Methylibium petroleiphilum PM1: one gene and its partner. The protein of the gene in region 2 interacts with the protein of the main gene of each other region in a pairwise test. Links are inferred from orthologs where the notes say so. Each region holds a gene or a part of one and is shown on either strand. Other genes may lie near its edges.

Region 1 (6,832 bases), 1.9 Mb from region 2 along the record:
GCGAACAGCGCGTTCGCCACCGCCGGCGCAATGGGCGGCGTGCCGGGCTCGCCGACACCGCCGGGCGGGTGCTCGCTGGCGACGAGGTGGGTCTCGATCCGCGGCGACTCGGCCAGCGTGAGCAGCGGCTGCTCGGGAAAGTTCTTCTGCTGCACCACGCCGGCCACGATGTCGATGCCGCCGTGCAGCGCGGCGCTGAGGCCGAACACGATGCCGCCCTCCATCTGCTGCCGCACGATGCCGGGGTTGACCACGGTGCCGCAGTCGATGGCGCAGACCACGCGGTGCACGCGCGGCACGCCGCCGGCCGCCAGCGACACCTCGGCCACCTGCGCGACGATGCTGCCGAAGCTCTCGTGCAGCGCCACGCCGCGCGCCCGCCCGGCCGGCGAGGGCCGACCCCAACCGGACTGCTGGGCCGCGAGCTGCAGCACCGCGGCGTGGCGTGGGCTGCCGGCCAGCAGCGCGAGCCGGTAGGCCACCGGGTCCTGCTGCGCCGCGTGCGCCAGCTCGTCGATGAAGCTCTCGAGGAAGAAGGCGTTGTGCGAATGGCCGACCGAGCGCCAGTAGCCGACCGGCACGCCGCTGCGCGTGGCGACGTGGGCGATGCGCTGGTGCGCGATGTCGTAGGGCTGGTCGAACAGGCCCTCGGCAGTGGTCTTGTCGGGCAGGTCGACCGGGCCGGCCAGCCACGGCAGGCCGCGCTCCATCCAGCGCGGCGTGATGGCGTCACCGGCGCTCGCGATGCGCAGCGACAGCGGCCGGCCATCGGCCCCCAGCACCGCCTTCAGCGCCGCAGCCGCGGCCGGGCGGTAGTAGTCGTGCGTGGTGTCCTCCTCGCGCGACCACAGCAGCTGCACCGGCCGGCCGCCGGTCTCCTGCGCCACCGCGACGGCCTGCGCCACGAAGTCGGCATCGAGCCGGCGGCCGAAGCCGCCACCCAGCAGCGTGACGTGCAGCGTCACCGCGCGCTCGTCGACACCGGCGGCGCGCGCCGCGTGCGCGCGGGCGATGCCGGGCACCTGGGTCGGCGCCCACACGGTGACATGGCCGTCGCGGACCTGCGCGGTGCAGTTGATCGGTTCGAGCGCGAAGTGCGCGAGGTAGGGCGCGCGGTAGAGCGCCTCGACGGTGCGTGCGCCGGGGCCGGCCCCGCGCTCGGCCGCCGCCACATCGCCGCGGCGGTGATAGGCGAGGCCGCCGTCCTGCGCCAATGCGTCGCGCGCCGCAGCTTCCAGCGATGCGGCGATGGCCTGCGAATCGACCGTGCCGGCCGGCGGCGACGCCCAGTCGATCGCCAGCGCCTCGACCGCCTGGCGGGCATGCCAGCTGCTGCGCGCGACCACCGCAACGCCGGCGGTCGCGCCGGCCCGGGCCGGCAGGCGCACCAGCCGCTGCACGCCGGGGCGGCGCAGCACCTCGTCCTCGTTGCCGATGCGTTGCGGTGCACCGCCGAGCACCGGGCACATGCGCACGGCGGCGTACAGCAGCCCCTCGGGCCGCACGTCGAGGCCGTAGACCGCGCTGCCGTCGCTCTTGGCGACGACATCGGTGCGCGGCGTGTCGCGACCGATCAGCGTCCAGGCGGCACGCGGCTTCAGCGCCACGTCACCGGCCGGCGTGCCGGCGGCCGCGCCGGCGAGCTCACCGAAATGCGCGTGCACGCCGGAGGCATGCGACACGACGCCGTCGCGCACCGCGATCTCTTCCTTGGGCAGGCGCCAGCGCAGCGAGGCGGCTCCCACCAGCTGGGCCCGCACGGTGGCCGCAGCCAGCCGCAGCGGCTCCCAGGCGTCGACGATGCTGGTCGACGCGCCCGTCATGTTGATGCCGAGCTCGCGCGCCAGCTTGGCGACGACCCACTCGCCGCCCTTCACGGCCGCCGTCCGGCGGCCCGGCTCGCTGTCGCGCGGGTGGAAGGGCAGCGACGCGACGAAGGTGGCCACGTTGCCGTAGACCGCGTCGGCGCCGGCCTGGACCAGCCGTACGCGGTCGAGGCCGATGTCGAGCTCCTCGGCCACCAGCATCGGCAGCGTGGTGTGCACGCCCTGGCCCATCTCGCTGCGGTTCATCGCCAGCGCGACGCCGCCGTCGGCGGCGACCTTGATCCAGCCGTTGAACGCCACCTCGCCAGCCTGCAGCGCCAGCAGCGCACGGTCGCCCAGCCGTGAGCGCGGCGGCAGCGCCGCCCAGCCCAGCAGCAGGCCGCCGCCGGCCGCCGCCGCGCCGAGCAGCAGTGTGCGGCGCTTCATGGCGCGCGCTTCGGCGGCGGGGGCGTGGCCGCACGCGGTGCCGCCAGAGCCGCCGCGGCCGTGTGGATGGCAGCACGCACGCGTGGGTAGGTGCCGCAGCGGCAGAGGTTGGTGAGGGCCGCGTCGATGTCGGCGTCGCTCGGCTTGGGCTGGCGTTCGAGCAGCGCCGCGGCGGCCATCAGCAGGCCGCTCTGGCAGTAGCCACATTGCGGTACCTGGTGCAGCACCCAGGCGCGCTGGAGCGCGTGCGGCCGGTCGGCGCCGCCCAGGCCCTCGATGGTCTGCACCGCCCTGCCGCCGACGGCGGACAGCGGCGTGACGCAGGACCGCGCAGGCACACCGTCGAGCCGCACGGTGCAGGCGCCGCAGGCACCGATGCCGCAGCCGTACTTGCTGCCGGTGAGCTGCAGCACGTCGCGCAGCACCCACAGCAGCGGCATCGCCGGGTCGACGGCCTCGTCGGGCAGCGGCACGAAGCGGCCGTTGATCAGCAGGTCCATGCGCGGCGTGCCGGTTCAGGCGTCGAGCGGCTGCCCGTCCTGGAACACCCGCAGTTCGCCGGGCGCGAAGGCCTGCCAGTCCTCGTCGGCCGTCAGCGGTTCGGTGACGATGACCGCGACGCGGTCGTTCGGCGTGGTGTGCTCGGCGAAGTTCACCGTCAGGTCCTGGTCCTGCAGCCGCGCGTGGCGGAACGGGTGCTGGCGCACCAGCCAGTGCAGCCGCGTGGCGCCGTGCGCCCACAGTGCGTCGCCGTTGCTGAGCAGGAAGTTGAAGCTGCCGTGGCGGGCCACCGGCGGCGCCAGCTCGCGCAGCGTCTCGGTCAGGTCGCGCACGCTGGGCACCGACGCGTGGTTCTTCGCCAGCTCCTGCAGCAGCCAGCAGAAGGCGCGCTCGCTGTCGGTGTCGCCGACCGGATGGAAGGCGGCGTGCAGCTTGGGGTGGAAGTCCTTCAGGTCGCCGTTGTGGGCGAACACCCAGTAGCGGCCCCACAGCTCGCGCACGAAGGGGTGGGTGTTCTGCAGCGCCACGCCGCCCTGCGTGGCCTTGCGGATGTGCGAGATGACGTGTCGGCTGCGGATCGGGTAGCGCCGCACCATCTCGGCCACCGGCGAATCGTTGGCGCTGTGGTGGTCGACGAAGCAGCGCACGCCGGGGCCCTCGAAGAAGGCGATGCCGAAGCCGTCCTTGTGCTCGACCGCGCGCGTCGCGAAGCCGGTGAAGCTGAACACGATGTCGGTCGGCGTGTTGCCGTTCATGCCGAGCAGCTGGCACATGGGATGCGTGGGGAAGAGGGAATGGAGACGCGGACGGACAGTATCGGCTTCTATCGTCGGCGCGGCCACGGCCGCGGTCGTGCGTGGGCCGCCGTGCAACAGATCGCTTCGGTGTGCAAGGCCTTGCACAACCGGCAACGGAACGGCCGCTGCATGACACACTCGTTCGCAGCGGCGCCCCCACGGCCGCGGAGCCCCCGATGACCGATGTTGCCGATCTGCCGACGAACCCCACCGACGCCGGCCTGCCGACGCCGCGCGTGCCGCGCAGCTACCGCTGCCGCTGCGGGCGGCCGGTGTTCTTCCGTAACAGCCTGTGCCACGGCTGCGGCGCGGCGCTGGGCTACGAAGCACTGCGCGGGCAGGTGCTGGCCCTCGACCCCGGCCCCGAGGAGAACACCTGGCACGTGGACGGCGACGCGCAGACGCTGTACCGGCGCTGCGGCAACTTCGACACCATCGCCGGCTGCAACTGGCTGGTGCCGGCCTCGGCCGACGGCCGCTTCCAGCCGCTGTGCCAGGCGTGCCGGCTCAACCGCACCATCCCCGACCTGACGCAACCCGACCACGCCGAGCTGTGGCGCCGCATCGAGCTGGCGCGGCGGCGGCTGGTGTCGCAGCTGATCTCGCTGGGCCTGCCGGTCGCGTCGCGCGTGATCGGCGACGACCAGGACGCCGAGCGCGGCCTGATGTTCGACGTGCTGGCGCCACTGCCCGGCGCGCCCGCGGTGATGACGGGGCATGCCAGCGGCCTGATCACGCTGAACCTCGACGAGGCCGACGACGCGGTGCGCGAACGCATCCGCGCCGCGATGCGCGAGCCCTACCGCACGCTGCTGGGGCACTTCCGCCACGAGGTGGGCCACTACTACTGGGACCGGCTGGTGGACGGCACGCCCTGGCTGGACGGCTACCGCGAGCTGTTCGGCGACGAGCGCGACGACTACGCCGCGGCGCTGCAGCGCCACTACGCCAGCGGGCCGGCGCCGGACTGGGCGCAGCGCCACGTGAGCAGCTATGCCAGCACGCACCCGTGGGAGGACTGGGCGGAGACCTGGGCGCACTACCTGCACATGGTCGACACGCACGACACCGCGCTCAGCTTCGGCCTCGACGCGCGCACGGTGGCGATCGAGATCGAGCCCTTCGGGGCCGACGTGCTGTGGCGCCCCGACGATCCCGGCGCCGCCCACTTCCTGGGCTTCGTCAACGAATGGGTGGCCCTGACCAGCGTGCTCAACGAGCTGTCGCGCAGCATGGGCCAGCACGACTTCTACCCCTTCGTGCTGCCGCGTCCGGTGGTGGCGAAGCTGCAGTTCGTGCACCTGGTGGTGCAGGCGGCGGCGGCCGAGCCGCAGAGCGCGGCGCCCGCGAAGGAACCGCTCGCTGCGACCGATGCCGAAGCCGCCGTGCCTCCGGAGGCGCCCTCCGTCAGTGCAGCACCAGCGGCTGCTGCATCAGCGCCGCGTAGCGACTGACGTAGGCGTCGATCTCCTCTTCGGACGGCGAGGTCTCGATCAGCGCGTCCACGCCCTCGCGGAAGCTCGCGGCCAGGGCGCCCTCGATGAAGATCTCCTTGCGCGCGAACTTGTCGACGATCTCGTAGCCGCCCCGCGTCAGCCCGGGCACGCCTTCGCGGACGTCCGGTTCCTCGGACGCCACCTCGAACTGCACCACGGCAAAACTGTCGGAGTTGTAGAGCATCTGCATGGACTTCCCCTTTGAGGGCCAGATGATGGGGCTGACGCAAATTTCAAGCCAGGAGCCGTCTCGCCCGCAGGATTCGACTCAGTTCACCCGCAGCAGTTCAAACGCGTCGCTGCTGCCGTCGGTGAGGCGGGCGCGCACCGGCAGGTACTGTCGGGCCGGGTCGAGCCAGAACTCGGCGCGGGTGTCCTGCGGGCCTTCGGGCTCGCGCAGGAAGCGCAGCGCACGCACGCTGCCGGCCGGCGTGTCGACCGACTGCAGGCCCTCGAAGCGCAGCGACCAGACGTGGGCGTCGCCACGCGCCCCGACCACCCGGATCAGGAAGTGCTCGCCGGCCGGCGGCGGCTTGCTCCAGGCGTTGGCGATGGCCGCGAGCTGCAGCATCACGCTCAGGCGGTCCTGCACGCCGGGCGTCACCGGCTGCTCCGGGCTCTGCCCCGAAAAGCTGATCACGCCGGCGCCGCGCTGGAAGCTGGCCGCCTGCTCGGCACGCCGCAGCCGCTTGTCGGTGTAGCGCTCCGGCGCCAGGCCGGCGGCGTCGAAGCCGCCGCGGCTGGTCTGCGTGATCAGCGTGCCGATGATCGGCACCCGGCCCTCGAGCCGCAGCACATAGCCGCTGCCCTGCGGTCGCCAGTCGATCTCGCCGCTGCCGGTGATGGCGCCGCGGCTGAGGCGGTAGTCGACCTTGGCCGCGGCCGGGATGCGGGTGCGGTAGGTCGGCGGTGCAGCGTCGCCACCGGTCGCCGCCGCGGCGGGTGCCGTGGCCGCAACGGCCAGCAGCAGGTCGTCGGGCCGCGCGGCGGGCACGGCTTCGCCCGCCACCTCAACCGCCGACGGCTCGGCATCGGCCACGGCGCGACGGCGCGACGGCGCGGCTGGCGCGACCTCGACAGGCCGGACGCTGGGCCCCGGCGGCGCGGCCCGCGCCGCCGCCAGCGCCTCGAGCACGGGCAGCGTCACGGTGGTTTCGGCGCTGGCGAGCAGCACGGGTGGCGCGAGCGACGCCCCGGCCGGCGAGGCAAGCGCCCAGACCGATCGGCCCGGGGCCGCTGCGGGCAAGGGCGCGTCGGGGCGCGCCCCCCCGAGGCCCTCGAGCGCCCAGGCGTGCAGCAGCAGCACCGCCGCAGCCAGGCCGGCGAGCCCCAGCGTGCCGTGCCGTCTCATCGGCGGCGCCTCGGGGACCGGGTCGCCGCGGGCGCCGGACCGGCGTCCGCCCCGCCGAACTCGCGCGACAGCGCGGCGGCGACCGAGCGCGCGGCCCGATCGATCACGCCGCCGGCCCGGCCATCGAAGGCGGCGCTCGGGCCCAGCGTGACCAGGCCGAGCACGAGGCGGCCCGTGGCATCGAACACCGGATGACACCAGGTGACGAGGCCCGGTTGCGGATCGCCGTCGGCCGTGCCGGCGCCGCGCGCGCGGACCGCTGCGGCCCAGGGGGCCCCACCGGACCCGGTGGCGAGCCGCGCGAGGGAACGCACCGGACTGGCGCCGCGTTCACGCGCCAGCACGGACGCGATCTGCTCGCGCGGCAACCAGGCGGCGAAGCAGCGGCCGGTCGCGGAACTCGACAAGGGCATCACGCTTCCCAAACGCAGGCCG
Region 2 (6,888 bases):
CGCGCACTGCTGTTCCCGCACCACGTGAATCACCACCTCGAGCACCACCTGTACCCGGCCGTGCCGCACTACCACCTGCCGCGGCTGCACCGGCTGCTGGCGGCCAAGGGGGTGCTCGACGGCGCCGAGGTGCGCGACCTGTCCGACACCTTCCGCCGCCTCTTCGCGCCACGGCCCGCGCACCGCGCCGCACCACCGACCCTCCCCGGAGCCTCCACCCCATGAGCGACCTGATCCTGCACCACTACCCAGCCTCGCCGTTCGCCGAGAAGACCCGGCTCATCCTGGGCTACAAGCGGCTGGCCTGGCGCAGCGTGACCATCCCGATCATGATGCCCAAGCCGAACCTGGTGGCGCTGACCGGTGGCTACCGCAAGACGCCCGTGCTGCAGGTCGGTGCCGACATCTACTGCGATACCGCGCTGATCGCCCGCGTGATCGAGGCCCATGCGCCCGAGCGCACGCTCTATCCGGCCGAATCGGCGGGTGAGGCACCGCTGATCGCGCAATGGGCCGACTTCACGCTGTTCTGGACCGCCGTGCCCTACACGCTGCAGCCCGCCGGCATGGCGGCCATCTTCGCCGGCGCGCCGCCCGAGGTGCTGAAGGCGTTCGGCGCCGATCGCGCCGCGATGACCACGGGACTGCACTGGCCGACCGTGAGCGACGCCACCGCGCAGCTGCACAACCACCTGGGTTGGATCGAACAGCGGCTGGCCGACGGGCGCGCCTTCCTGGGCGGCGGCACGGCGAGCATCGCGGACTTCTCGGTGGCGCACTGCGTGTGGTTCGTGAAGAGCGCGCCGCCGGTGGCCGGGATCCTGGACGCTTACCCGAACCTGCTGGCTTGGCATGCCCGCGTGCTGGCTTTCGGCCACGGCCGACCCGAAGCGCTCGGCGAGGACGAGGCCCTGACCATCGCGGCCGGGGCGAAGGCGCATGCACCGGTGAGCGTGATGCCGGGCCTGGGCTTCGAGGCCGGCGAGCGCGTGGCGGTGTCGGCGGTGGACTACGGTCGCGACCCGGTGGTCGGGCCGCTGGTGGGGCTGACGCGGGAGACCGTCACGGTCGAGCGCCGCGACGACCGGGCAGGGCAGGTGCGCGTGCATTTCCCCCGTTTGGGCTTCCAGATCAAGAAGGACACGACGGCATGATCCAGCAGTTCGCCGGCCGCACCGCGGTCATCACCGGGGCCGGTTCCGGTTTCGGCCTGGAGGCCTCGCGCATCGCCGCGCGCGAGGGCATGAAGCTGGTGATGGCCGACGTGCAGGCCGATGCGCTGGAGCGCGCGGTGGCCGAGATCGAGGCGCTGGGGGCCGAGGTGCTGCCGTTCCGGCTCGACGTGGCGCAGGCCGCCGAGGTCGAGGCGCTCGGGGCTGCGACGCTGGCGCGCTTCGGCGCGCCGCACCTGGTGTTCAACAACGCCGGCGTCGGTGCCGGAGGCCTGATCTGGGAGCACACGCTGAAGGATTGGGAGTGGGTCATCGGGGTCAACCTGATGGGCGTGGCGCACGGTGTCCGCGTGTTCACGCCGATGATGCTGGCGGCCGCGGCGCAGGACGCGGGCTACGAAGGGCACATCGTCAACACGGCGTCGATGGCCGGCCTGCTGAACACGCCGAACATGGGCGTGTACAACGTCACCAAGCATGCCGTGGTGTCCCTCAGCGAGACGCTGTACCAGGATCTGCGGCTCGTCACCGAACGTGTCGGTGCCTCGGTGCTCTGCCCCTACTTCGTGCCGACCGGGATCGGGGACAGCCACCGCAACCGGCCGACCGCGCTGCGTGGGCAGCGGGCGACGCAAAGCCAGCGCGTCGCGCACGCGATGATCGGGAAGGCCGTGGAATCAGGGAGGGTCAGCGCGGCGCAGGTGGCGCAGTTCGTGTTCGATGCCGTGCGCGAAGGCCGCTTCTACATCTACAGCCACCCACAGGCCCTGGCCGGCGTGCGGGCGCGGATGGAGGACATCGTCCAGGGCCGCAATCCCAGCGATCCCTACGAGGCGCGGCCTGACCTGGGCCAGCAGCTGAAGGCGGCATTGCGCCTTGCAACTTCAAGTGATTAATCACATTAAAAATAAATAATAAGCTATTGATTTTCAATGATTAAATTCATTTCTTAAAGTTATTTCTACGCGATGCAGCAGGGCAAAAGCTGACCTGGTCGAACAGCCGGCCACGACATTCTCCGCGGCAATGCCGGGCCGGCAGACTCGCGTGGCACACTGCGCCGCCCATGAAGCCGCCTCCGACCTTCCACGCCCCCTCCGGCCGCACCGCGCATGCGCTGCGGCCGTTCCGCAGATGAGCGGCGCTCGACGCGCAGCGGTCATCGGCGGCGGCCCCGCCGGCCTGATGGCCGCGGAGGTGCTGGTGGTCGGCGGCGTGCAGGTCGACCTGTACGACGCCATGCCGTCGGTCGGACGCAAGTTCCTGCTCGCCGGCAAGGGCGGACTCAACCTGACGCATGGCGAGCCCTTCGAGGACTTCCTCACTCGCTACGGTGCGCGGCAGGCACAACTCGCGCCCTGGCTGACGGACTTCGATCCGGCCGCGCTGAGGCGATGGGCCAACGCGCTGGGCATAGCGACCTTCGTCGGCAGTTCCGGCCGGGTCTTTCCGAGCGACCTGAAGGCCGCACCGCTGCTGCGGGCCTGGCTGCAGCGCCTTCGGGGGGCCGGGGTGAGCTTCCATCAACGCCATCGCTGGTGCGGCTGGACCGACGACGGTGCGTTGCGTTTCGCGACCCCGACCGGCGAGCGCACCGTGCGCCCCGACGCTGTGCTGCTGGCGCTGGGCGGCGCCAGCTGGGCGCGGCTCGGCTCCGACGGGGCCTGGCTTCCGGGGCTCGCCGCGCGCGGTGTCGATGTGGCGCCGCTGCAACCGTCGAACTGCGGCTTCGACGTCGGGCGCGCCGGCCGGGCGCCGGGTTGGAGCGCCCACCTGCGCGAGCGCTTCGCCGGCGCGCCGGTGAAGCCGGTGGTGCTGAGCACCGAGACCTCCGACGGCCGCCGCTTCCACCGCCAGGGCGAGTTCGTCGTCACCGCGACCGGCGTCGAGGGCAGCCTGGTCTATGCCGCCTCGGCGCTGCTGCGCGACGAGATCGCCGCGCACGGCGAGGCGAGCCTCACGCTCGACCTGCTGCCGGATCGCAACCCGGACTGGGTGGCCGCTGAAGTGGCTCGGCCGCGCGGACCGCGCTCGCTGTCGACCCACCTCAAGAGCCGGCTCGGCATCGACGGCGTGAAGGCCGCGCTGCTGCATGAACTGCTCGACAAGGAGCAGTTGCACGACGCCGCGCGCCTCGCCGCGGCCCTGAAGGCGCTGCCACTGCGGCTGGTGGCGGCCCGGCCGGTCGACGAGGCCATCAGCACCGCTGGCGGCGTGCGCCTCGAGGCGCTCGACGAGCGGCTGATGCTCAGGGCGCTGCCCGGCGTGTTCTGCGCCGGCGAGATGCTCGACTGGGAAGCGCCGACCGGCGGCTACCTGCTCAATGCCTGCTTCGCCACCGGCCGCGCCGCGGGGCAGGGCCTGCTCGCCTGGCTGGCGGCAGGCGAGCGCTGAACCGGGCACGACGCCGGCACGGCGTCAGCAGGCACAATGGCGGGATGACTGCCACCCAGCCTGTTCATCTCGTGCGCCCGGCGCCCGTCCATGTGCATCCGTCCAGCGAACGCTGGAGCGTGGAGGCCATCGAGGCCCTGTTCGCTCTGCCGTTCAACGACCTGATCTTCCGTGCCCAGCAGGTGCACCGTGAGCATTTCGATGCCAACGCGGTCCAGCGCTCGACGCTGCTCTCCATCAAGACTGGCGGTTGTCCGGAGGACTGCGCCTACTGCCCGCAGTCGGTCCACCACGACACCGGTGTCGAGGCCGACAAGCTGATGGATGTGGCCACGGTGCGGCAGGCGGCGCAGGCCGCCGCCGCGGCCGGCGCCACGCGCTTCTGCATGGGCGCGGCCTGGCGTGAGCCCAAGGACCGCGACATCGAGAAGGTGGTCGAGCTGGTCCGCGAGGTCAAGTCGCTCGGCCTCGAGGCCTGCTGCACGCTGGGCATGCTGAGCAAGCCGCAGGCGCAGGCGCTGAAGGAAGCGGGCGTCGACTACTACAACCACAACCTCGACACCGCGCCGGAGGCCTACGGCCGCATCATCAGCACGCGCGTCTACGAGGAGCGCCTGCAGACGCTGGCGCACGTGCGCGACGCCGGCATGAACGTGTGCTGCGGCGGCATCGTCGGCATGGGCGAGAGCCGGCGCGAGCGCGCCGGGCTGGTGGCGCAGCTGGCCAACCTGGACCCGCACCCGGAGTCGGTGCCGATCAACGAACTGGTGCAGGTCGAGGGCACGCCGCTGGCCGGCAGCGACAAGCTCGACCCCTTCGAGTTCGTGCGCACCATCGCCGTCGCCCGCATCACCATGCCGACCGCCTACGTGAGGCTGTCGGCAGGCCGCCAGGAGATGGGCGACGCGATCCAGGCGCTGTGCTTCCTGGCCGGCGCCAATTCCATCTTCTACGGCGACAAGCTGCTGACGACCGGCAACCCGGACGTCGAGCGCGACGAGGCGCTGTTCGAGCGACTCGGCCTCACGTCGGCCTGATGCCCGGTGCCCGCATGACGGGCGCTGGCATGCTCAGCCGAGCTTCTTGACGAAGCCGCGCATCTCGCTGGCCGAGTAGCCGCGCATCGTCTGCGTCCGCACGTTGCCCAGCTGCGCCATCTTCAGCGCGCTGAGCATCGCGCCTTCCTCGGGGCCCTCGGTGATCAGCACCAGGTCGTAGGGGCCCTGGGTCCAGTGCACGCTCTTGACCGTGACACCCAGGCCCTCGGCCAGCGCCTTGTAGGCCTCGAAGCGCTCCGGCGAGTCCTTGATGCTGCGTGCGCCCTGGTCGGTGAAGTTCACCAGTGTGATGAAGGCAGGCATGGCGTTCCCCTCGTGGAGCCCGGTCACCCGGGCGGGACGCTCCGCCGTGCTGGCGCCGCGTGCTGGTCGGAGCGTCGTCGGCCCCGGCACCGCGTGCACTTCCATCGCACCAGCCTGTTAGCTTCGGCGCTGCACCGGCCAAAGGCAAGGCCGCCGTGTGGCGGCCCGGCCGGCCGGCGCGCGCCGCCGCCTCAGGCCGTGCCTTTGCCGGCCTCGAGGGCCGCGCGGCGCTTGCCGCGCGAGCGGATGTTCAGCGCCTCGACGCCCAGCGAGAACGCCATCGCGGCATAGATGTAGCCCTTGGGCACGTGCATGTCGAAGGCCTCGGCCGTCAGCGCCATGCCGACCATCACCAGGAAGGCCAGCGCCAGCACCTTGACCGACGGATGGCGGTCGACGAACTCGCCGATCGGCCGGGCCGCCACCAGCATCACGCCCACCGAGGTCACGACCGCAGCCACCATCACGCCGATCTGGTCGACCATGCCCACCGCGGTGATCACCGAGTCGAGCGAGAACACGATGTCGATCACCGCGATCTGACCGATGACGCCCCAGAACAGACGGTTGCCGGCGGCCTTCAGCGCGGCCTCGTCGGTGGCCGGCGGGCCGTCGCGCTCGGGCGCCTCGACCTCCACGAAGATCTCGTGCGAGGCCTTGTAGAGCAGGAACAGGCCGCCGAACAGCAGCACCAGGTCGCGCCCGCTGATGCCTTGGCCGAGCACCGAGAACAGGTCGGCCGTCAGGCCCATCACCCAGCTCAGCGAGAACAGCAGCAGCAGCCGAGAGACCATCGCGAAGCCCAGGCCGAGGCGGCGCGCCTTTTCGCGCGTCTCCGGCGGCAGCCGGCCGACGAGGATGGAGATGAAGATGATGTTGTCGACGCCCAGGACGATTTCCAGGGCGGTGAGCATCGCGAACGCGATCCAGATGTTGGGGTCGAGGAGGAAGTCCATGGCAGCAGGTTGAATGCGGGGATGCCGCAGCAGGCCTGCAGTGCAGGCCGGGGAGACATTGGGGCCGCGGGACGTCCGCGGCAGGGTTCAGGCGAGGCGGGATGCCGTTCGGGGCGGCCGCCGCAGCCCGTCGAGGTAGGGCGGGCGCAAGCGGCTGTCGGCATCGGGCCGCGGCAATGCGGCGCGCGGCGCGGTGAAGCCCGGCAACGCGGCTTCGGCCAGCAGCCCCGGGCCGTCCGCTGCGCTCTCGGCCTGCGCCTGCGACATCGGGTCCGGCAGCGTCAGGCGGTCGAGCGCGCGTTCCGGCATCGCCGCCTCGGACTGCAGAGCCCGGGCCGTGCTGTCGTGGCTCACATCCGCCGGCACGAGGATGCCGCAGCAGCACAGGAGGACGGCGAACAGGACGGCGTGGAGCCTGAAGATCATGGGCCGAATTGTAGGGGGCGCGGCCGGCGCGTTGTCCTACAGCAGGGACTTTCGGGCGCCTACAGACTGTCACGAAGGGCGATCTAGCATCTGCATCCATGACAGCCCGACCCCGACTTGCCGACATCGACAGCCTCCTCGCACCGGCCGCCCCGGCACCGGCCGACATCGACTTCGACCTCGACGCGCACCACAGCACGGAGGTGCTGCTGGCGACGCACCAGGTGCTGGTGGCACGCTGCGTGATCGACTTCGCGGGGCGCGGTGAACCGGTGGAATCCGAGCTCGTGATTCCGCGTCGCGACTGCCAGGGCGACCGCCCGCGCGGCATCGCGCTGTGGCGCGCGGCTCAGGAACTGCTGGCGCAGTTGCTGCTGCGTCGGCCCGGCGTGCACCCGACGATCCGCATCGCGATCGGCAGCGAACTCGTTCCGCTCGCCGCCGCCTGAAGACGCAGGCCGTCCCGGCCTGCCGCAGCCTCCGGTATCGTACGGAGGCTCGCATCCTCCTTCCTCTCTCCCTCCATGCAAAGACGACAACTGCTGCGCGGCATGGCCGCGTCGGCCACGCTCCAGGCCC

What was found.
Region 1: the proteins of bioB (region 2) and MPE_RS18330 interact in binary tests that used the Escherichia coli proteins (3 or more experiments, as listed by UniProt). The link is inferred for Methylibium petroleiphilum PM1 from one-to-one orthologs.

Annotation. Positions count from the first base shown.
Region 1 is NC_008825.1:3,835,462-3,842,293, forward strand. Bases 1,648-4,471 are described here. They hold MPE_RS18330 (class II glutamine amidotransferase), read right to left. Parts: upstream 3,527-4,471; coding sequence 2,768-3,526; downstream 1,648-2,767. Other genes in these bases: MPE_RS18320 (xanthine dehydrogenase family protein molybdopterin-binding subunit), read right to left, coding at 1,648-2,252; MPE_RS18325 ((2Fe-2S)-binding protein), read right to left, coding at 2,249-2,752; MPE_RS18335 (zinc-binding metallopeptidase family protein), read left to right, coding at 3,727-4,471. Outside these bases: more of MPE_RS18320, read right to left, coding at 1-1,647; more of MPE_RS18335, read left to right, coding at 4,472-5,004; MPE_RS18340 (BTH_I0359 family protein), read right to left, coding at 4,958-5,236; MPE_RS18345 (DUF3108 domain-containing protein), read right to left, coding at 5,315-6,397; MPE_RS18350 (IclR family transcriptional regulator), read right to left, coding at 6,394-6,832.
Region 2 is NC_008825.1:1,918,761-1,925,648, forward strand. What follows is about bases 2,727-5,606. They hold bioB (biotin synthase BioB), read left to right. Parts: upstream 2,727-3,610; coding sequence 3,611-4,603; downstream 4,604-5,606. Other genes in these bases: MPE_RS08990 (TIGR03862 family flavoprotein), read left to right, coding at 2,727-3,566; MPE_RS09000 (GYD domain-containing protein), read right to left, coding at 4,637-4,927; MPE_RS09005 (TerC family protein), read right to left, coding at 5,119-5,606. Also shown: MPE_RS08975 (fatty acid desaturase), read left to right, coding at 1-225; MPE_RS08980 (glutathione S-transferase family protein), read left to right, coding at 222-1,154; MPE_RS08985 (SDR family oxidoreductase), read left to right, coding at 1,151-2,068; more of MPE_RS08990, read left to right, coding at 2,307-2,726; more of MPE_RS09005, read right to left, coding at 5,607-5,883; MPE_RS09010 (hypothetical protein), read right to left, coding at 5,971-6,309; MPE_RS09015 (hypothetical protein), read left to right, coding at 6,408-6,758; MPE_RS09020 (OpgD/OpgG family glucan biosynthesis protein), read left to right, coding at 6,834-6,888. UniProt on the Escherichia coli protein: Catalyzes the conversion of dethiobiotin (DTB) to biotin by the insertion of a sulfur atom into dethiobiotin via a radical-based mechanism.